DNA from 2 places in the uncultured Tyzzerella sp. genome. Region 1 is predicted to be linked to the other one. Evidence: predicted binding sites of a transcription regulator. Region 1 holds the regulator's gene; the other holds the start of a gene.
The links. Region 1 encodes Rex, which represses fermentation and respiration genes when NADH is low (regulators of the CRP and FNR family bind a similar motif). Its sites were predicted from a motif close to ATTGTTAANTANTTAACAAT; they were not measured.

Region 1 (12,251 bases):
TCGTAATAATTATACATTTAAAACTCTAGTATTTATCATATTTTCATTATAATATCCTGTTTTGCCTATCCCCTTAAAATAATATAACGTATAAATATCTTTATAAAAATATTATTTAAAATATAATTTTCTTATGTGTATATATCAATAAAATTAAGCAAATTTTCATTTTATTATTAAGTCTAAATCATTGTGTTATTACATTATATATGCTATAATATTTTTATGTTATAGTTTAAAAATTATAGTTTAAAAACTTTAATTAATATAAAAACAAACGAGGTGTTAATATGAAAAAATATGTCGCTTTGGCTTTATGTATAGCCTTTAGCTTTCCTTATTCTTTATCTGTATTTGCTACCCCTTTAAATATAAATCTACCTATAAAGCATACAGAATCAAAAAAAGAAAATAGCTTTATTATAAATGGTATAACATATAGCATTACACAATCTCCAAAAGAAACATTAAAAGGATATGTTTCTATAATTAGTGGTAAAAACTTTAAAGAAAAAGAGCTTGTTATACCACAAAATGTTGTTTATCAAGGTAAAAATTATTATGTAGATAATATAGAGCCTTCTGCCTTTTATCAAAATAACTTTATAGAAAAAGTTACTATACCTAATACTATTAAAAATATCGGTTCTCACGCTTTTACAGATTGCCAAAACCTTAAAGAAATAAAAGTTATACCAGGTGCCAATAAATATGCAACAATAAATGGTGTTCTTTTTAATGTTAACAAAGATACCCTTATTACATACCCTGCAGGCAAACTTGATAAAACATATAATATGCCTTTTGATGTAAAAAAAATACAAGAAGGTGCTTTTTATAACAATAAAAACTTAGAGCATTTTGTAACAAACTCTAGCTTAGAGGAGATAGGCCCTTATGCTTTTTATAAAACTAAAAAATTAAAAGAAGTGTCTGGCATAGTTAAGCTAAAAACTTTAGGAGATTATGCTTTTGCAAATTCTTCTATAGAAAATATATCCCTTTCTACATATCTAGAAAAAATGGGAAAAGCTACTTTCTATAAAAGTAACATAAAAAAAATAGAAATACCTTATAGAATAAAATCTTTACCAGAGTATTCTTTCTATGGTGCAAAAAATTTAAAAACTGTTATTTTTAAAGACACTCTCTCTAATATAGAACGTTTTGCCTTTACAGACTCTGGGATTGAGAGCTTCTCTGCTCCAGAAAATCTACTATCTATAGATTTTCAAGCCTTTGCAAACTGCAAAAATTTAAAAAATTTAACTTTTAATGCAAAATTACAGTCTATACAAGATGAAGCATTTTTAAATTGCTCATCTTTAACAAAACTTGACTTTACTAGAGATTTAAAAAATTTAGGTAATAACATTTTTTATGGGTGTAATAATATAGCTAATGTTTCTTCTGATAAAAGCTCACATTTTAAAACTTTAGATAATATTTTATTTACAAATGACAAAACAAAGCTTGTTTATGTACCACCTAAAAGAGAAATACCTTATATAAACATACCACAAGAAACTACATCTATTAAAGGTGATGCTCTAAATATTGCATACTCTATAGATACAATTAATGTTGAAGAAAAAAACGAAAACTTTTCTTCAGAAAACGGTATATTATACAATAAAAATAAAGATGTATTAATTAAGTTTCCACCAAAAAAATCTTTAGTTAATGTTAATGTGCCTTACTCTGTTAAAGAAATAAAACCTTTTGCATTTGCTAATGCAGAAAACCTATATGGCTTTATTAAATTAGAAAAAAATGTAGAAAAAATAGGTAATAATGCCTTTGATAATACCCCTAAAATAGACGGCTTTTCAGTTGATAATACAAATAACAACTATTCTTCTTACAATAACATCTTGTTTAATAAAGACCAAACTGTACTTATAAAATACCCTACTGGAAAATCTTTAAATAGCTTTACTATACCAGATAAAACAAAAACTATAGAAGAACGTGCATTCCAACAAGCTAATATATCTAACCTTACAATTGGAGTTAATGTAGAAAATATAAAAAATCAAGCCTTTTTAAACTCATCTGTTAGTAACATTACTATAAAAGAAGGTGTAACTAATATTGGCAACGAGGCATTTAAAGGTACTAACATACAAAATGTTGTATTACCGTCTACATTAAAAAATATTGGAGATTTAGCTTTTGCTTATTGCAATAATTTAAAAAATGTTCAATTTAATGCTTTACAAAATGAGTCTTTTGGATATAATATGTTTATAGGCTCTAATAACTTGCAAAAAATTGTTGTACCTATAAATAGCTATAACAATTATAAATCTTACCTATTAGATTCTAATGTTGGTAACTGGCAAAATCTTTTACAAGAATATAAGCCACCTGTACAACAAAATAATAATAAAAAATAATAATAAATGAGGTGTACAATATGTCTAATGTTTCTACAGATAGCTTTTTAAACGCTATGAAAAATTTATTACAAAATCAAACAGATGAAAATTCTAAAATATTTGAGCAAGAAATTAATAATACAAAATTTTTATCCCCTGTTGTTATATTAAACAAAAATGCTGATAGTACTTTACAAAATTCTGATGTATCCTTTATACATATCGAGGATTCAGAAAATACTAAGCTTTTCTTAGCTTTTACAGACTGGGAAAAATTTAATAAATTTAAAAAAGAAAATCCTTTTACAGCTATAGAAGCTACAATTAAAGATTTTCATTATATGCTTACTACTATAGATACAGATGCTAAAGGGTTTGTTATTAACATAGGTGATGATGCCTTGTTTATCCCTAAAGAAACTATTATTTAATTTTTATACAAAAAGAGCCAAGTAACATACTTGGCTCTCAGACTGTAAAAAAAAATAATATTAAAATAAATTTTTTCATTTTTATATCCTATTTATAGGATATAAAAATTTTAATCACAAGACAAGGCTTTGCCTTGGATTGTGTAAAAGCCAGATTTCTAGGTGCTTTAGCCCTTGTACGAAGAAATCGGCTTTTTTCTTACAGTATCTCAAAAAAATAAACTTGTTATTTTTTTGAAGAGGTTGTAGACAAAGTCTACAACCTCAAAGCCAAGTACAATACTTGGCTCTTTAATCTTCTATAAAGTCATTAGAATTAAATTTGTATGCTAATGTCATTAAGCTATCTGTCAAATGTACATTTTCTACTATAACTCCGTCTTTATTTGTCAGCTCTGTATTTGAAAAATTCCATATCCCTTTTATACCATAAGATACTACATTTTTATATAAATCATAAGCATTAGTACCAGGTACAGCCAAAACAGCTATATCTACAATGTTATCCTTTGTAAATTGCTCTAGCTCTATTATGTCCTTTACTTCTAAATCTCTTATTTTTGTACCTATAACATCAGAGTTTACATCAAATATACCTATAAAATTAAATCCTCTTTTTTCAAATTCAACATAGTTTAATAAAGCCTGACCTATCTTACCTGCACCTAATATAACTAAATTGTAGGTTTTATTTAATCCTAGTATTTCTTTTATTTCTTCATATAGAAGCTCTACATTGTATCCATACCCTTGTTGTCCAAAACACCCAAAATTATTTAAATCTTGCCTTATTTGTGATGCTGTAACATTCATCTTTTGACTTAAATCTTTAGAAGATATCCTTGTTATACCATCATCTAATAAGTTTCCTAAAAATCTGTAATATCTAGGTAAACGTTTAATCACAGCTAAAGATACTTTTTTGTCCATTAACACCACTCCTTTAACAATGTTTTAACAAGATTATACAACTTTGTTTTGTTTTTGTCAATGTTTAGTCTTTTAAAAATTATTATTTTTTGTTATACTTATTATAAGTAATTTTTTTATAGGAGGCAAAAGATGATTCTTTCTTGTAATAATATTAATAAATCATTTGGTATAACAAATATATTGCATAATATATCTTTTAATATAAATGAAAAAGACAGAGTTGCTTTAGTTGGTGTTAATGGAGCCGGAAAGTCAACTTTATTTAAAATAATAACAGGAGAAATATCTAAAGATAGTGGCGATATAAATATCCCAAAAAATACTAAAATTGGTTATTTCTCTCAAACACTTAATCTTAATGAAGATAACTCTCTTTTTGATGAGCTTTTAACAGTATTTTCTAATATAATAGATATGGAATTTAAACTTAGGGAATTAGAAGAAAAAATGAGCATATCTAAAGATGATGAGCTTGACTTATTTATTAAAGAATATGATAAAATATCTACATACCTTGCAGAAAATAACTCTTTTAACTATAATAGCCGTATTAAAGGGGTATTAAAAGGGCTTGGCTTTGTAGAAGATGATTTTTATAAACAAATAAAGTTTCTTTCTGGTGGTCAAAAAACACGTATTGCTCTTGGTAAAATATTGTTAGAAGAACCAGATATTTTATTATTAGATGAGCCTACTAATCACCTTGATATATTATCTATTAACTGGCTAGAAAATTTCTTAAAGGCATATCCTAAAGCCCTATTTATTATATCTCACGATAGATATTTTTTAAATAAAATAGTAACTAAAGTTATAGAGCTAGAAAACACTAAAGCAACTATATACAATGGAAACTATAACGACTACTCACAAAAAAAGCACATAGCTAGAGAAATAATGCTAAAACATTATTTAAACCAACAAAAAGAAATAAAAAAACAAGAAGAAGTTATAAAAAAACTTCGCTCTTATAATAGAGAAAAATTTATAAAACGTGCTGAAAGCCGTGAAAAGTTTTTGGATAAAATGGAAAAAATAGAAAAACCAGATAACCTACCAGCACAGATGCGTCTTAGCTTATCCCCTAAAAAAGAAAGTGGAAACGATGTTTTAATGGTAGAAAATTTATCTAAAAGCTTTAATTTTAACCTGTTTAACAACATTTACTTTGATATAAAAAAAGGAGAAAAAGTTGCTCTTATAGGTGCTAATGGTATAGGTAAAACTACCCTTATAAAAATGATAATGGGACAAACTTCTATTGATAGTGGCTCTATAAAGCTTGGCTCAAATGTTGAAATAGGCTACTACGACCAAGAGCAGCAAAACTTAAATTTAGATAAAACTATATTTGATGAAATATCTGATACCTATCCTAATTTAAAAAATGAAGAAATAAGAAATGCTCTTGCCGTTTTTGTATTTACAGGGGACGAAGTTTTTAAACAAATATCTACACTAAGTGGTGGAGAAAAAGGACGTGTTGCTCTTGCTAAAATTATGCTTTCTAATGCAAATCTTCTTATATTAGACGAACCTACTAACCATCTTGATATGGTATCAAAAGAAATTTTAGAAGATGCACTAAAAAACTATACTGGCACTTGCGTATATATATCCCACGATAGATTTTTTATAAATAATACTGCAACAAAAGTTATTGAGCTTACTAAAAATAAAATGAATGTATATCTTGGAAATTATGATTATTACCTGGAAAAATGTCAACAAAAAGATACTACAACAGAAAATATACAACCTAAAATAATATCCGATAATAAAATGGACTGGAAAGCTCAAAAGGAAGCTCAAGCAGAAGCAAGAAAAAAACAAAACGCTATAAAAAAACTAGAAGAGCAAATAGAAATATTAGAAAATAAAATTAAACAAGCTGATGAACAGTTAACTTTAGAAGAAGTTTATACAAATCCATATAAATCTAAAGAAATCTTTGAAGAAAAAACTAAACTAGAAGACGAGCTTGTTATATTATACGATGAATGGGAAAATATGGCCTAGTTATATACCTTTTATATTTGTTAAAAATCAATTTTTTTAATACTTTGTATTCAAAAACAGATATAGGAATATCTTTTTTATATAAATAAAAAATACCCCAATATTGAGGTATTTTTTTATTTAACTTTTATTACATCATTCCCATAGGATTGCCGCCTGGCATCATTGGTTCTTCTTTTGTTATATCTGCTACAACTGCTTCTGTTGTCAATACAGTAGATGCTACACTATTTGCATTTAATAATGCACTTTTTGTAACTTTAGCTGGGTCTAATATACCTGCATCTATCATATTTACAAACTCACCTGTTAAAGCATTAAAGCCATAATTAGCCTCTTTACCTTTAACTTGGCTAACAATAACAGAACCCTCAAGCCCTGCATTGTTTACTATTTGACGGAGAGGGGCCTCTAAAGCTTTAAGTATAATATTTGCTCCTGTTTTTTCATCTCCAACAAGACCTTCTACAACCTTAGATACTTCTGGTATACAATGTATATAAGCAGAACCACCACCACTTATAATACCTTCTTCTACTGCTGCACGAGTAGCTGCTAAAGCATCTTCCATTCTCAATTTTTTCTCTTTAAGCTCCATTTCTGTTGCTGCTCCAACTTTTATAACTGCAACACCACCTGCAAGCTTAGCAAGTCTTTCTTGTAATTTTTCTTTATCAAATTCTGATGTAGTAGCTTCTATTTGCTCTTTAATTTGATTAACTCTACTAGTTATTAAGCCTTTATCTCCAGCACCATCTACAATTATTGTATTTTCTTTATCTACTTTAACTGTTTTTGCACGTCCAAGCATATCCATTGTAGTTTCTTTTAAATCAAGCCCTAGCTCATCTGATATAACAGTACCACCTGTTAAAATAGCTATATCTTCAAGCATAGCCTTTCTTCTATCACCAAAACCTGGTGCTTTAACAGCAACACAATTAAACGTTCCTCTTAATTTGTTAACAATAAGAGTAGTTAAAGCCTCTCCTTCTATATCTTCTGCTATTATTAAAAGTCTTGCTCCTGTTTGAACAATTTCTTCTAATATTGGTAATATATCTTGAATGTTAGATATTTTTTTGTCTGTTATTAAAATATATGGGTCTTCAAGCTCTGCAACCATTTTATCCATATCTGTTGCCATATAAGCTGATAAATACCCTCTATCAAATTGCATACCTTCTACAAGGTCAAGCTCTGTATTCATTGTTTTACTTTCTTCTACTGTAATAACACCATCATTAGATACTTTTTCCATAGCATCTGCTATCATAGACCCTACTTCTTCATCTGCTGCTGATATAGATGCAACTTTTGCAATATGGTTTTTACCATCTACTTTTTGGCTCATTTCTTTAATAATTTCTACTGCCTTTTCTGTAGCTTTAGACATACCTTTTCTTAAAATAATTGGATTTGCACCAGCTGCAATATTTTTAAGGCCTTCTTGTATCATAGCTTGAGCTAAAACAGTTGCTGTTGTAGTACCATCTCCTGCTACATCATTTGTTTTTGTAGCAACCTCTTTTACAAGCTGAGCACCCATATTTTCAAAAACATCTTCAAGTTCTATTTCTTTAGCAATAGTAACACCGTCATTAGTAATTAAAGGTGTACCAAATTTTTTATCTAAAACTACGTTTCTACCTTTAGGACCTAAAGTAACTTTTACTGTATCTGCAAGTTTATTAACACCTGCTTCTAAAGCTTTTCTAGCATCAACACCATATTTAATATCTTTTGCCATTTTTATATCCTCCTAAAATATTAAAAAATTATTCTACAATAGCTAATATATCACTTTCTTTAACTATAATGTACTCTTGCCCATCAACTTTAACTTCTGTTCCAGAATATTTAGAATAAAGTACCTTATCACCAACTTTTACTTGCATAGGAACAAGCTTTCCGTCAACAGTAGCACCAGGACCTACTGCTAAAATTTCTGCTTCTTGTGGTTTTTCTTTAGCCCCAGCTGTTAATATTATGCCACCTTTTGTTTTTTCTTCTGCTTCTAAATGTTTTAATACAACTCTATCTGATAATGGTTTGATATTCATATTTTTACCTCCATAATTATTATGTATAAGCATTATTATATTTATGTTTATATAAATAAATTATACCATATACATATCACTTTTTTATTATCACTCATTTAACAAGAGTGCTAAGCATAACTATATACTAATTTAATATATACTTTTATGCAATGTCCATATTAAACTATTTTATCCAATTTTGCTAATTTTATGTATTAATATCTTTTATTTTCTTTTGCTTTCTTTTAATATCTTTTATTTTGTACCTATCTTCTCACTTCTTGCATAATAAAATAAATATTGTTGTGCATACCCTGCTAAATGTCCCCACTTTTCTTTTGCAAAGCTATGTATTTGTTTTATAGGTGTATCTTTTTCATCAAAATAAAAGTATTCCATAACACGCTTTACCCAAACATCAGTAGGAAAAACATCATTTTTCTTTAATGAAAATAATAATACACAATCTGCTACTTTTGTACCTACACCTTTTATTTTTAAAAGTTCCTCTTTTGCACTTAAAGACGATATGTTATATAAGTTTTGTAAATTTATGTTGCCATTTTCTAAATTTTCTATTGCATCTAAAATATACTTATCTCTAAATCCTGTTTTACAAAGCTTTAATTCTTCTTGAGTTGCTTTTTTTAATTGTTCTATTGTAGGAAAAAGATAATATTCATCACATTTTACACCATATTTTTCTGATATATTTTTTATAACTTGCTTTATCATAGGTATACGGTTATTTTGTGATATTATAAATGAAATTAAACATTCAAATGGCTCTTGATTTAAAATTCTAATACCTTCTGCATATTCTATAGCTCTTTTTACAATATCATCATTTTTTAACTGTTCTTTTATTTTATTATAATCTGTGTTTAAATCAAAATAATTTATCCATATTTTTTCAAATTCATCTATAGTACAAGGATAAAATTCCACTTTGTCTTTAGTTTGCTTTATATTTAAAACTTTACTATTGGCAATTATTATATAATGCATATGCTCTATTTTTTCAAATCTAAAGCATTGGCCACATTCCAATATTTCTTCTATATTAAAACTGTCAAAATCTGTCATTATTATTTTTTTATTTTCTTCTTCAATGTACTTCATTTTTTCTCCTTACTTTAACAATATAAATAAAGGTATGCAAAAAATAATAAAATTACTTTTATACTGACATTGAGTTGCCGTGTTCTATACCTTTATCTGTAAGTATTAATCTAACCTTATCCTCTGACATAAATTTTACAATAACTAGCTCATTATCTTCTAAGTATTTTATTGCTTCTGTATATTTTTTTGTCATAAGTGGAGATTTAGACTCAAATCTATATGTATAAGTATCTCCACCACATAAATAAGATTGATATGCTCTTTCAAAAATAGTTGTTGTTATTTTGTTCATAATGTACTCCTTATATAATAATATAAACTTTATATTATTTGTTTAATCTTTGGCTTAATACTTCGTAAAAGATAATAGCAGATGAAATAGAAGCATTCATAGATTCTACATTTCCTACCATAGGTATTTTAACAAGCTCGTCTGATTTTTCTTTATATTCGTCTAAAACACCATTGGCCTCATTACCAATTAATATACCTATGGACTTTTTAAAATCTATATTATATGGAGCTTTTTTACCCTCTAAATGAGTGCAAACAATTTTTACTTTATTATCTTTTAAATAGTCTATTAAACTTAATAAATCACATTGTTCTATAACCTTAATATGGAATATAGAACCCATGGTTGCTCTTATAACTTTGTCATTATATAAATCTACACACCCTTTAGATAAAAATATTGTATCTACACCTAAAGCCTCTGCTGTTCTTATAATAGTCCCCATATTACCTGGGTCACATATTCTATCTAATATTACAAAAAAATTATTACTTGTTATTTTTATATCCTCTATACAATTTTTAGGTATGTTACAAATAGCCATTATCCCTTGTGGGTTTATTGTATCACTTATCTTTTTAAAAACACTATCTGATACAACTAAACTTTGTATATTTTTATATTTATCTTTTTGGTTTATTTCATTATAAAATTTTTCAGAGAAAACAATCATTTCTATATTTACACTATCTGGTATTTCATCTATAATTCTTTCTCCTTCTATGTAAAATTTACCCAATTTTTCTCTTTCTTTTTTTTGTTTTAATTTTATTATGTCTTTAATTGTTTGGTTTTTATCACTTGTAATCAATTTTTTCACCTAATATTAATTATTTATTTTTTGTATAGAATCATTTTCACCTACAACAACTAAAATATCCTCTTGTTTTATAACTTCAGTTGGTAGAGGTGATACTATTACTGTATTTTCTCTTTTTATAGCTACTATATTAAGACCGTGTTTAGCACGCACATTACTATCTAGTATAGATTTATTAACCCAATTTTTTTCTGGTTGAATCTCAACAATAGCAAATTTATCAGATAAATTTATATAATCTATAATATTTGTTGTAATTAAGGTATTAGCTATTCTAGCGCCCATATCTCTTTCTGGTAAAACAACTCTATCTGCACCTACCTTTTGTAGTATAGATTTTTGTATATCATTTTTAGCTTTAGCTATTACAAACTTTGCACCTAGCTCTTTTGCCATCATAGTTGCCAATATGCTCCCTTCCATATCTTCTCCTATAGCAACTATTACTACATCAAAATTATTTACACCAAATTGGTCCAAAACGTGAACATCTGTAACGTCTGCTTGTACAGAATGACAGCCATATTTTGCCATTTCATTTACTATTTCTATATCTTTATCACAACATAAAACATCACAATCATTTTCTATTAATGTTCTAGCTAAACTTTGTCCAAACCTTCCTAAACCAAGCACTGCAAATTGTCTATTTCTTCCCATTTTTCCCTCCGTATTATCCTACTATTATCTTTTCTTCTGGATAATGTATAACATTTTTTTTATTAGGTTTTCTAAATGATAATGCTAGTACAATTGTTATAGGCCCTAATCTACCAATAAACATACATAATATTATTACAATCTTTCCTGCAAAAGATAAAGTTGGAGTAACACCAGTAGATAATCCCACTGTACCTAAGGCAGAGCAAACCTCATATAAAAGGTCTATAAATTCATATTTTACACCTATACCATCTTCTGTCATAGTCAAAATTATAGTTGCAATAAAAATTAATGTCATCATCATCATAATAATAGACAATGCTTTTTGTATAGTAGATACACTTATTTTCCTTTTAAAAGCTATTATACAGTCTTTACCTTTTATAACAGATATAACAGCTAGTGCTAATACACCTATAGTTACTGTTTTTATACCACCAGCTGTACCACCAGGCGACCCTCCTATCGACATTAATATAATTACTAAAAATTTTGAGCCATAGCTTAAATCTGCCTGTCCTATTGCATCAAATCCTGCTGTCCTTAGTGTAACAGATTGAAATAAAGATGCTAAAATTTTTTCATCAAACCTAAAATTTGATAAAGTTTTGGGATTATTATATTCTATAACAAATGTTAATATAGCACCTAGTAATATTAGTATACACGTCATAGTTAATGCCAATTTAGAATGTACTGTCATAGTAAATAATTCTACTTTTTTCTTTCTAAACTTTGCTATTTTATATTTAGTATACTTGCTAATATCTATTAAAACGGTAAAACCTAAACCACCTAATATAATTAGTAACATTATAGTTATATTTATTGTGTAATCTCTAGCATATGGAACAAGACTATTTTCCCCCAATATATCAAAACCTGCATTACAAAAAGCTGATACAGAATGAAATATTCCTCTAAAAACTCCTCCAAAAAATCCGTACTCTGGTATAAATCTTAAAGATAATATTATTGCTCCTATGCCCTCTATAATAAATGTAACTTTTATTATTTTTTTTAAAAACATTACCATACCTTTAAAAGTTGATAGATTAAATGATTCTTGTATTAATATTCTTTCTTTTAATGTTATCTTTTTGCCCAAAAATACTAATACTATGGTAAATAAACTCATAAATCCTAGTCCACCTATTTGTATAAGAAGCAATATTACAATCTTTCCAAACAAACTCCAATGATAAAGTGTATTTACTACAACAAGCCCTGTAACACAAACGGCTGATGTTGATGTAAAAAGTGCATCTATAAATCCAATACTTTTTCCATTTTGGCTAGCTATTGGTAAATTTAATAAAAAAGCCCCTATAATTACTACAATAAAAAAACTAAAAGCTATAATATGTGGTGGCTTAAAATGAAATAAACTTTTTTCTTTGGTTTTCACTCTATCTCTCCCTTTCTTTAGCAATTTTATTATAACATATTTAAAATATAAGGCAATATTTTTTTAATAATTATGTATATTTATTTTTAAAGCTATAAATTATTTTTTTGGATAATTTGTATTCAAGAATA
Region 2 (12,251 bases), on a different contig from region 1:
CTAGAGCAGGATTAGAATTAACATCACATAATACAGCAAATGTTGCTACTCCTGGATATTCTAGACAATATATAAAACAAAAAGCAGGTATACCTTTAGATAGATATAGCGGTGTAGGTCAGGTTGGGACAGGTACAGTTGTTTACGGTATAGGACAACATAGAGATGTTTATTTGGACCAAAAATATTGGCCACAAATGAGTACACTTGGGGAATATAGCCAAAAGCAATCTCAATTAAGCCTTATGGAAGCATCTCTTAGTGAGATATCTAAAACAGGGTTAACTAATAATGTAAACGACTTTTTTAAATCTATATCAGATTTAGCTTTTACAGCTGATAGCTTAGAGTATAGACAATCTGTTATTAATACAGCTGATACATTGGTTACTAATATTAGAAACCACGCTACAAAGTTAAGACAACAACAAATAGATTTAAATGATGATGTGTATTCACTTGTTGAGCGTATTAATTCTATAGGTACACAAATTTCTAGCCTTAATGAGCAAATATACAAATATGAGTTAGATGGTAATACAGCTAATGAGCTTAGGGACCAAAGGGCTCTTTTAATAGACGAACTATCTAAATATGCAAATGTAGAAGTTAAGGAATATTCTGATAATAGTGGTAGAGAACTTGGAGATAAATATGTTGTATTATTAAATGGTAGCGAATTTGTAAACCATAATGAGTCTAGAAAATTAGAATGTGTTAGAAGAATAGGAACACAACCTATACACCCTAATGACCCACCAGGACTTTATGATGTTAAATGGTCAAATGGAGATGATTTAAACTTAAAAACTCTTACTGGAGAGCTAAAAGGAATATTAGACTTGCGTGATGGAGATAGTGGCGGACCTGGTGGAAACTATAAAGGTATACCTTATTATATAGGTAAATTAAATGAATTTGTAAGAACAATAGCATATGCTATGAACACAGGGAAAAGACTTTCAGATGACGCTGCATTAGAAGGTGTTATAGGCCATCAAGATGGATTTGATATGAATGGGGATAGAGGAGGTCTTTTATTTAGTATGATTGATTCTACAACAGGTAAAACAGTTACTACTATGAATAAGGCCGACTATGATAATATGGATGTATTTAATTTTGCAGTATCTGATGCTATAAAAGAAGACCCTAAAAAGCTTGCAATGTCAAACTCACCAGATAGTACGCAAGAAAGTAATAACAAGGTTGTACTTGGGTTTTTAAATCTTAAAGATAATGTATCTTTATTTGCAGAAGGTGGAGCATACCAGTTTGTTAATGCAATATCTGCAACACTTGGCATAGATACTAAACAAGCTAAAAACTTTACATCTTTTTACACAGATGTTACACAATCTATAGATAACCAAAGAAAACAAGTTTCTGCTGTTAGCATAAATGAAGAAATGTCAAATCTTGTTATGTACCAACATTTATACCAAGTATCATCAAAACTTATAAATGTTATTAACGAAATATACAATACAACAATAAATGGACTTGGAGTTTAGGAGGTTAAAATATGAGAGTAACAAATGGAATGATGTCTAATAGATTGTTAACTAATATTAATAGAAATTTATCTTTATTAGACAGATATAACACTCAAGGGGCAACAGGTAAAAAAATACAAGTTCCTTCTGATGACCCTATTATAGCTAGCCGTTCTTTAAAATTTAGAACAATGCTTTCTGAAGCAGAACAATATGCAAAAAATGCTTCTGATGCTACATCTTGGATAGATTCAACAGAAGTAGTTTTTGGTAATATTAACAAAATATTAACGGATATGAAAGGCTTAATGACTCAAGGGGCCAATGCTACATATACATTAGAGGATAGAAAAAAAATATTAACAGAATATTCTTCTTTACTAGAGCAGTTAGAACAAGAGCTTAATACCGATTATATGGGAAGAAATATATTTTCTGGTTTTAGAACAGATAAAAAGCCGATAGTAAAAGACCCTGCTACTGGTAAAAATGTATTGAATAAAGAGGTATATGGAGACCCTAATGCTGTACCACCTATAGATTCTATAGCAGGGCAACATATAGAGATACAGGTTGGTGCAGGCATAACAGTAAGTATAAATTCTCTTGCAACAGATGTATATACACAAGCAGATTTTAATTCGTTAAGAGGTGGAATAGCGCCTAATGGGCAAACACAATTTGATAGAATTTTAGACTTTTTAAACTCTCCAGCATATTCTAATATGCCGGAAGACCAAAAATTAGCTTGGGAAAAAGACCCTGCTAATGATATTAGAGGAATGATGGAACAAACTATAAAATCTATAGAAGATTACCAATCTAAGTTATCTACACAAGAAACAGATATAGGGATACGTTCTAAACGTGTTGAACTTGTACAAACTAGATTAGAAGATGATAAATTAAATTATAAAACGGTTATGAGCCAAAATGAAGATGTAAATATAGCAGAAGTTATGATGAATTTTAATACAGCAAATGCAGCTTATACAGCTTCATTAAATATAGGTATGAAAATTACACAAATAACATTAGCAGATTATTTAAGATAGTTACATTGTCCTTTTATCTATGATAAAAGGACAATATTTTTAAATAAAATTATATATAACTAAAAATTTTATTTTTAGTTTAAAAGGCATATTATATTTAATAAATTAAATAATAGATATGAAAGCCTATTATTAAATCCATATATAAAATAATTTTTAGAAGGTGTATATATGAAAATAAAAACAAAAATTTTTGGAGAAATAGATATAAATGACGATAAAGTCATATATTTTGAAAATGGGTTACCAGGATTTGAAAATTTAAAAAAATTTTTATTTATGACAGATGAAGATGAAAATAGCCCGTTTTGTTGGTTACAATCTATAGAAGATTTAGATATAGTATTTACTTTATTTGATGTATTTAGATTTTTACCAGACTATAATCCTATTGTAGAAATAGAAAGTTTTGATAAACTAGATAATGATACAGAGGATAGTTTGATGGTTTATTGTATAGCACATATACCAAATGATGTTAAAAATATGACTATAAACTTAAAAGCACCAGTAGTTATAAATGCAGATAATAATAAGGCTAATCAGTTTATATGTAGTAATGAAGAATATCCAATAAAATATTATATTTATAAAGAACTATTAAAAAATCACTCTAATGAAAGCGGTGGTGAATAATATGTTGGCATTAAGCAGAAAAAAAGGCGATTCTATAATTATAGATAATAACATAGAAATAGTTATAATAGATATTTGCAAGGACCAAGTAAAGATAGGTATAAAAGCACCAAAGAGTATACCTGTTTACAGAAAAGAAGTGTTTGAACAAATAACTAATGAAAATAAAGAAGCAGTATTAAATGTAAATGTAAAAGATATAAAAAAATTATTTGACATTTAAATATATTTAAATTATAATTTAAATATATTAGCCCTCATAGTTAAATGGATATAACAAGCCCCTCCTAAGGGCTAGTTGCTGGTTCGATTCCAACTGGGGGTGTAAAAAAAGTAGGCATTTAGCCTACTTTTTTAATTTCTAATACTATCTTTAATATCATTTTTTATATTGTTGTACATATTTTTTTCTTTATTATATATATTGTCAACATCTGAGGATATTTTTCCCTCAGTGTTTTTATTTTCGTTGCCTCTTATATTTTCAGCACCTTTCATACCATCGCCAAATCTATTATTACTAGATTTTTTATATCCGTTAGAATAATTTCTATCATAGGTATTATTATCTAGATTGTAATCTCTAGAGTTGTATTGATATCCATCAAATACACCATTTATATTATTAGATATAGATGAATTTGTTGTAGGTTCTGAGGTATTAGAATTAGAATTATCATTACTATTACCACAACCTGTAATTGATAAACCTGCTAAAATAAAAAATATAGGTAATAATTTATTAAATTTCATATATATATCTCCTTTAAGTATAAATTAATTTTATTTTTTGTATTATGGGAATATTGTTTGCAATTATTAAAATAATAATACTGAAATATAAAGTATTAAATGGATATAAAAGGAATAGTTATTATTTTTTAACAATAGCAATTAATAAAAGGGTATGTATTGACAATTATAGGTTATAATGGTATTATATAAGTTAAATACATAGTTTAGTGTTATAAAAATAAACAAAATCATATATTTATTATAAAAGTAAATGTAGATACCATTTAGCTATGGAGGATAATATGGATATAAAAGAGAAAGTAGAATTAGTTATAAAACAATTTGACTTACAAGGTGAAATAATAGGAAAAAGCACTTTAGAAAAAGGACATATTAATGATACTTTTTGTATTGAATATAGACTAGATAATAATATAATAAAAAGATACATTTTACAAAGAATAAATACAAATATATTTAAAAATGTAGATGAATTAATGGAAAATGTTTTTAATGTTACATCTCATCTTAAAAAGAAAATATTAGAAAATAGTGGAGATGTAGAAAGAGAAACATTAAGTATTATAAAAACAAGAGATGGAAAAAATTACTACAAAAGTGATGAAGGAGATTATTGGCGAGTTTATAATTTTGTAGAAGATACTATTACATATGATTTGGTAGAAAATGTACAAGATTTTTATGAAAGTGCAGTTGCTTTTGGTAATTTCCAGATGCTTTTATCAGATTTTCCAGCAAATACGCTTTACGAAACTATTCCAAATTTTCATAATACAGTAGATAGGCTAGATAAATTAAAAGAGGCAATAAAAAATGATGTTGTTGGTAGAGTAAAAGATGTTAAAGATGAAATAGACTTTGTTTTAGATAGAGAAAAAGATTGTCATATTATATGCGATTTATTAAATAAAAATGAAATACCTCTTAGAGTTACACATAACGATACAAAGCTTAACAACATTTTGATAGATACTAAAACAAAAAAAGCTATATGTGTTATAGATTTAGACACAGTTATGCCAGGTACAGTTTTAAATGATTTTGGAGATTCTATAAGGTTTGGTGCAAGTACTGCTTTAGAAGATGAGAAAGATTTATCTAAAGTAGAATGTAGTATGGAGCTTTTTGAAGCATATACTAAAGGTTTTATAGAAGGAACAAAAGGTAAACTTACAGACAAAGAAAAAGAAATGCTACCTATGGGGTCTAAATTAATGACTTTAGAGTGTGGCATAAGGTTTCTAACAGATTATTTACAAGGAGATACATACTTTAAAATAAGTAGAGAAGGACATAATTTAGATAGAGCTAGAACACAGTTTAAACTTGTTTTGGATATGGAAAATAAATGGCAACAAATGATAGATATAACTAAAAAATATTCTTAATAATCAATTTTTTGAATACTTTATATTCAAAAACAGATATACCTATATATTTTTATTCCTAAAAATTAATACAAACACCTGTATATAATTTTTTCTTTAAAAATATAAGTTATATCTTAATTGATATTAATAAAAATAGCCCAATTATTATTTATATAATAATTGGGCTATTTTTGGTTAAAACTAAATTATAACTTATTATACTTTGTGTTTAAGAAAGATATTATTTATTTGACATAAAATTGATATTTTTATATAATATACCTAAAGATAGATATAGTCTATTTTTATAAAATAAAGATATAAATAGGAGGTAAAATATGAAAAAGGCACACATTATTTCACATAGTCATTGGGACAGAGAGTGGTATTTACCATATGAAAAACATCATATGTTATTAATAGAATTTTTTGATACATTAATAGATACATTGGAAAATGATAAGGATTATAAAAGTTTCCATTTAGATGGGCAAACTTTATTAATAGAAGACTACTTACAAGTTAGACCAGAAAATAAAGATAGGTTAAAAAAATTAATACAAGAAAAAAGAATACACGTTGGCCCTTGGTTTATTTTACAAGATGAGTTTTTAACAAGCAGTGAAGCAAATGTTAGAAATATGCAAATAGGACATCAATTAGCTAGAGAATACGGAGAGGTATGTAAAGTAGGATATTTTCCAGATTCCTTTGGTAATATGGGACAAGCACCTCAAATGCTTAAAAAAGCAGGGATAGACACAGCTGTTTTTGGTAGAGGTGTTAAGCCAACAGGATTTAACAATCAAGTTGGAGATAGCGATACTTATGAATCTCCATATTCTGAAATGTATTGGAAATCAGAAGATGGGTCATCTGTTTTAGGTATACTTTTTGCAAACTGGTATAGTAATGGTATACACGTTCCAACAGATGAGGAAGAAGCTAAAGAATATTGGGCTAAAAAATTAGAAGAGGCATCTAGGTATGCTAGTACATCTCATTTATTATTTATGAACGGTTGTGACCACCAACCAGTGCAAACAGATTTATCTAAAGCTATAGAAACAGCCAAAAAAGTATATCCAGATGTAGAGTTTATACACTCTAATTTTGAAGATTATATTAAAGCTTTAAATACAGAGCTAAGAGAAGATATGGCAACTATTACAGGGGAGCTTAGAAGCCAACAAACAAATGGTTGGTATACACTTGCAAATACTGCATCTTCTCGTATATATATAAAACAAATGAATGCTAAATGCCAAATGTTATTTGAAAAAGTAGCAGAGCCTTTAGCTACTATGGCTTATGCTAATGGCAAAGAATATCCACATCATTTATTTAAATATGGTTGGAAACTTTTAATGGAAAATCACCCACACGACAGTATTTGTGGTTGTAGCGTTGATGACGTTCATAGAGAAATGGTAACAAGATTTGAAAAGGCTGAAAATGTAGCCAAGCATATAATAGATGAAAGCCTTGCTTACTTAAAATCTAAAGTTAACACTAAAAATTTTGAAAATATAAGTAAAGATGCTATACCATTTATTGTTACAAATACAAGTGCTGACAAACGTTCTGGTGTTGTAGAAATAGATGTAGAAGTAGTTAAAAAATACTTTAAAGAAGGTTTCCCTGCTATAATTAAAGAGTTAAATGATATGGAATTACCTACTTATAAAGTTGTAAATGCTAATGGAGAAGAAGTAAATGCAAAAGTAGAGGTTATACCTAACTACTTTAACTATGATTTACCAAAAGATAAATTTAGGGACCCATATATTGCAAAAAGAGTTAAAGTAACTTTAGAAGTTACAGATATGAAATCATTTAGTTTTGAAAGTTTTGCACTTATACCTAACCAACAAAACAAACCTAGTAACCAATATATGGTTAAAGAAAATAATAAAATAGACACACCTTTCTATGAGGTAAACTTTAATGAAGATGGTAGCTTTAACCTTTTAGATAAAGCTAATAACAAAAATTGGAATAGCTTAGGTGTATTTGAAGATTGTGGCGATATAGGTAACGAATATATTTATTTTATGCCAGTGGGAGAAAAACCAATTACTACAAAAGGTGTAAATGCTAAAGTAGAAATAATAGAAAATGAGCCTTATAGAGTTGTTGTAGGCGTTACACATACAATGAAAGTTCCTAAAAAAGCTAATGAAACTTTAGATAAAGAAATACAAGACCTTGTAGAGTTTAAAAATAGAAAAGCTCAGAGGGTAGATGAGTTAATAGAACAAGTTATAACTGTGAAATATACATTTGAAAAATCAAATCCAGTTATTAAGGCAGTAGCTAACTTTAATAATCAAGCATTAGACCATAGAATAAGAGTTTTATTTGAAACTAACTTAGATACTCCACATCATTATGCAGATTCTATATTTGAAGTAGCAAAAAGAGATAATACACCAGATAAGGCTTGGGAAAATCCTTGCAATGCCCAACATCAACAAGCATTTATTAATGTTCATACAGATGAATGTGGATTAACTATTGCTAATAAAGGCTTAAATGAATATGAAATATTAAGAGATGGTAAAAATACTATTGCTGTTACTATCCATAGGGGTACAAGAGAGCTTGGTGACTGGGGTGTATTCTTAACACCAGAAGCACAATGTTTAGGGGAAAGACAAGTAGAATTTGCTATTATTCCTCATAGTAAAGATAAAGATGTTTATAAATCTTACAAATTAGCTTATCAGTACCAAATAGATTGGACTTATGCACAAACTTGTTTACAAGAAGGTACTCTTAATAGTGGGTATCAGTTATTAGATACAAGTCATTTAGAAGTAGCTAACTCTGCTCTTAAATTAAGCTATGATAGTAAATATATTGTTACTAGATGGTTTAACCTTGCAACAGATGATGCTAATTTACAAATAAATACAGATATGAATATTTTTGAATTAGATTTATTAGAAGAAAAAGAAATAAGACAATTAAGCAATGATATTAAACTTGGTAAAAAAGAAATAATTACTTTAGGGTTAAGAAAATAAAACTTATTAATATAATTAAAAAAGCTAATATACATAGTATATTAGCTTTTTTAATTATATTAAGATATTACCTATATTTTTAAAGTAAAAATTATATACGGGTTTTTGTATTAACTTTTATTGGTAAAATTAATAGGAATATCTGTTTTGAATACAAAGTATTCAAAAAATTGATTTATACAGCTTTTAGCTCATTTCTTTTATCTTTTATTCCTTTTAGGATAATTTCTCTAGCTTTTATAGCATCATCTTTTTTAAGGGCAGGTGTACCTTTTAAAGGATATTCTACGCCAATGCTCTCATATTTTACCTCGCCCATTTCGTGATAAGGTAAAACATCTAAAGCTTTAACATTTTTAAGCTCACCTATAAAAAGGCCTAGTTCATATAAATATTTTTCATTAAATGTATACCCGTCTACAACAACGTGTCTAACCCAAATAGGTTGGTTTTTATCGCTTAAATATTTAGCAAAATTTAAAACATTTGTATTAGGTAGAGAGCATAGTTTTTTATGTTCTTCATTATTTATATGCTTTAAATCTAAAAGGATTAAATCTGTAACAGATAAAAGTTTATCCATTTTTTCTATTATTTTTTCGTTACTTTGGTCAAAAACAATTCCTGAGGTATCTAAGCAAGTATGAATATTTTTGGCTTTAGCCTTTTCAAAAAGTTCAGTTACAAAATCAATTTGAAGAAGAGGCTCACCGCCTGTAACGGTAAGACCTCCATCTTTATAATAACTTTTTGTTAAATCATATTGAGCTAGTATTTCATCTGCAGTCATTTTTTTTGTACTTTTATTAACCTCCCAAGTATCAGGATTGTGGCAATAAAGACAACGTAGTGGGCAACCTTGTGTAAATACAACAAATCTAACACCAGGTCCATCTACTGTACCAAAGCTTTCTGTAGAGTGAATATAGCCTTCCATAATTACATCGCTTTATGGAATGTTCTGTTGATTACGTCGTCTTGTTGTTCTTTAGTAAGTTTGATAAAGTTTACAGCGTAACCAGAAACACGGATTGTTAATTGTGGATATTTTTCAGGATGAGCTTGAGCATCTAATAAAGTTTCTTTAGAGAAAACGTTTACGTTAAGGTGGTGTCCACCGTGCTCAGCATATCCATCTAACATTGCTACTAAATTATCTACTTGTTGACTATTTGACATAATAAAATCCTCCTAAATTATATAAAATTTTTATTAGTTGAGTGTAAACACTCAAAATTTAGCTATATATAAAATTTATTAGCTAACAAAATTAATATAAATGGGATATAATTTTAAAATTATATCTTACTTATTATATCCCATTTAATAATAAATACTTATTAAATAAAGTTAATAATTATTTATCTTCTTCTACACCTTCAAACAGAGTGGGTACTCTACAAGCCATATTGCCAGAACAACAATCTGAGCTATTGGCTATATCAACTTTTTTTGAATTAATATCATTGCCATTTACTTCAATATTCATATGGCCACCATCTTTAGTAATAAATTTATCAAGCATAGCAATTATATCATCAATTCTTTTATCATTATCCATAATAACACCTTCTAGGCTAATTATTTATCAAGCTCTATATCTAAATCTCCAACAAATACTTGGTCTTCTTTACCAAGAGCACCAGGTATAATAGAGAATGTATTAGATATACCATCTTGAGCGTCCATAAATGGTAATTTTGCAACAGAAGCTAAACTTGCAACAGCACCGTGGCTATCACGACCGTGCATTGGGTTAGCACCAGGAGCAAAAGGTTCGCCAGCTTTTCTACCACAAGGAGTAGAACCAGTAGCTTTACCATAAACAACGTTTGATGTAATAGTTAAGATAGATGTAGTAGGGATACCTTCTCTATAAGTTTGGTTCATTCTTACATATTCCATAAATGTATGAACAAGCTCAACAGCAATACTATCTACTCTATCATCATTGTTACCATATTTAGGGAAATCACCTTCAACTTCGTAGTCAACAGCAATACCATTTTCATCTCTAATAGCCTTAACTTTAGCATATTTTATAGCAGATAATGAGTCTGCCACAACTGAAAGACCAGCTATACCAGTTGCAAACCAACGTGTAACGTGTCTATCGTGTAATGCCATTTGAAGTCTTTCATAGCAGTATTTATCGTGCATATAATGAATAACATTTAATGTATTTACATAAACACTAGCAAGCCATTTCATCATATCTTTATATCTTGGCATAACTTCATCATATGTTAAATATTCGTCAGTAATAGGTCTAAATTTAGGACCAATTTGAGTTTTCTTAATTTCATCAACACCACCGTTGATAGCGTAAAGTAAACATTTAGCGAGGTTGGCACGAGCACCAAAGAATTGCATTTCTTTACCAACTCTCATAGAAGATACACAACAAGCGATGGCATAGTCATCACCGTGAGTAATCCTCATAAGGTCATCATTTTCATATTGGATAGAAGATGATGCGATAGAAGTTTTAGCACAGAATCTTTTAAAGCCTTCTGGTAATTTTACAGACCAAAGAACAGTTAAGTTTGGTTCTGGAGCAGTACCTAAGTTATTAAGAGTGTGTAAATATCTAAATGACATTTTTGTAACAAGAGGTCTACCATCTAAGCCAATACCAGCAATAGATTCTGTTACCCAAGTAGGGTCACCAGAGAATAATTGGTTATATTCTGGAGTACGAGCAAATTTAACAAGTCTTAATTTCATAATGAAATGGTCAACAAATTCTTGTATTTGCTCTTCAGTATATTTACCAGCTTTTAAATCTCTTTCTGCATATATATCAATAAATGTAGATGTACGGCCAAGAGACATAGCAGCACCGTTTTGTTCTTTAATAGCTGCTAAGTAAGCAAGGTACATCCATTGGATAGCTTCTTTAACATCACTTGCAGGTCTTGAAATATCAAAACCATATATTTCACCTAATTTTTTAAGTTCTCCAAGAGCTCTAATTTGTTCAGATAATTCTTCTCTATCACGAATAATATCTGCACACATTATAACACCAGTAGAACGTTTTTGAGCTTGTTTATCTTCGATAAGTCTATCTACACCGTATAAAGCAACTCTTCTGTAATCTCCAATGATACGGCCACGGCCATAAGCATCTGGAAGACCAGTAATGATTTTGCTTGAACGACAAGCTTTCATTTCGTCAGTGTAAGCATCAAAAACACCAGCATTATGAGTTTTTCTGTGAGTAGTGAAAAATTCGCTAATTTCTGGGTCTACAGTATATCCATAAGCAGCACAAGAGCTTTCAGCCATTCTTATACCACCATAAGGCTGTAAAGAACGTTTAAAAGGCTTTTCTGTTTGGAAACCAACAATAGTTTCTTTATCTTTATCTAAATAACCAGCATCGTGAGATGTTATAGTAGATACAACTTTTGTATCCATATCTAAAACACCACCAGCTTCACGCTCTTGCTTTGTAAGGTCCATAACTTGTGCCCAAAGCTCAGTAGTATTTTGAGTAGGACCAACTAAGAAGCTATCATCACCTTCATAAGGTGTGTAGTTTCTTTGGATAAAGTCTCTTACGTTAACTTCTTTTTGCCAGCTACCACCAACAAAATTATTCCATTCAGTGTTCATTAAGTATTCACCCCTAAATAACATATTAAATTAATTGGTAAAAGTATATTAAATTCATATTATATAATATATTTTTGTATAAATCAAGATATATATGTATTAATTTAGTTAAATTTTTTTTTGTTTTTCCATATTTTTTTTAAGCAAATTCAACAATATTTTTAAGGCTATATTTAAAGGATTATAAGAGATATATTTTATAGCTAATAGGCTTTATTATAACTATTTATTAACTTAAATATATAAAATATATGTAACAAAAATTTACATATTTAATACTATATTATT

Region 2: a site for Rex is predicted at 4,057-4,076, ahead of R5Z65_RS04300 (aminoglycoside phosphotransferase family protein). Genes of this name have one in related genera too.

Annotation. Positions count from the first base shown of each region.
Region 1 is NZ_CAUWHO010000008.1:31,679-43,929, forward strand. Features, by position in the region: gene R5Z65_RS01870 (leucine-rich repeat domain-containing protein) at 291-2,399, shown strand; gene R5Z65_RS01875 (SseB family protein) at 2,420-2,812, shown strand; gene R5Z65_RS01880 (redox-sensing transcriptional repressor Rex) at 3,104-3,742, opposite strand; gene R5Z65_RS01885 (ABC-F family ATP-binding cassette domain-containing protein) at 3,875-5,764, shown strand; gene groL (chaperonin GroEL) at 5,895-7,514, opposite strand; gene groES (co-chaperone GroES) at 7,543-7,827, opposite strand; gene R5Z65_RS01900 (DNA glycosylase) at 8,065-8,931, opposite strand; gene R5Z65_RS01905 (hypothetical protein) at 8,990-9,226, opposite strand; gene R5Z65_RS01910 (RNA methyltransferase) at 9,261-10,049, opposite strand; gene R5Z65_RS01915 (TrkA family potassium uptake protein) at 10,056-10,709, opposite strand; gene R5Z65_RS01920 (TrkH family potassium uptake protein) at 10,723-12,177, opposite strand.
Region 2 is NZ_CAUWHO010000018.1:2,728-14,978, forward strand. Features, by position in the region: gene flgK (flagellar hook-associated protein FlgK) at 1-1,514, shown strand, start outside; gene flgL (flagellar hook-associated protein FlgL) at 1,526-2,551, shown strand; gene R5Z65_RS04280 (flagellar assembly protein FliW) at 2,723-3,187, shown strand; gene csrA (carbon storage regulator CsrA) at 3,189-3,410, shown strand; tRNA gene R5Z65_RS04290 (tRNA-Arg) at 3,441-3,512, shown strand; gene R5Z65_RS04295 (hypothetical protein) at 3,542-3,940, opposite strand; gene R5Z65_RS04300 (aminoglycoside phosphotransferase family protein) at 4,225-5,331, shown strand; gene R5Z65_RS04305 (alpha-mannosidase) at 5,652-8,342, shown strand; gene pflA (pyruvate formate-lyase-activating protein) at 8,518-9,279, opposite strand; gene grcA3 (autonomous glycyl radical cofactor GrcA3) at 9,282-9,521, opposite strand; gene R5Z65_RS04320 (hypothetical protein) at 9,700-9,903, opposite strand; gene pflB (formate C-acetyltransferase) at 9,924-11,963, opposite strand.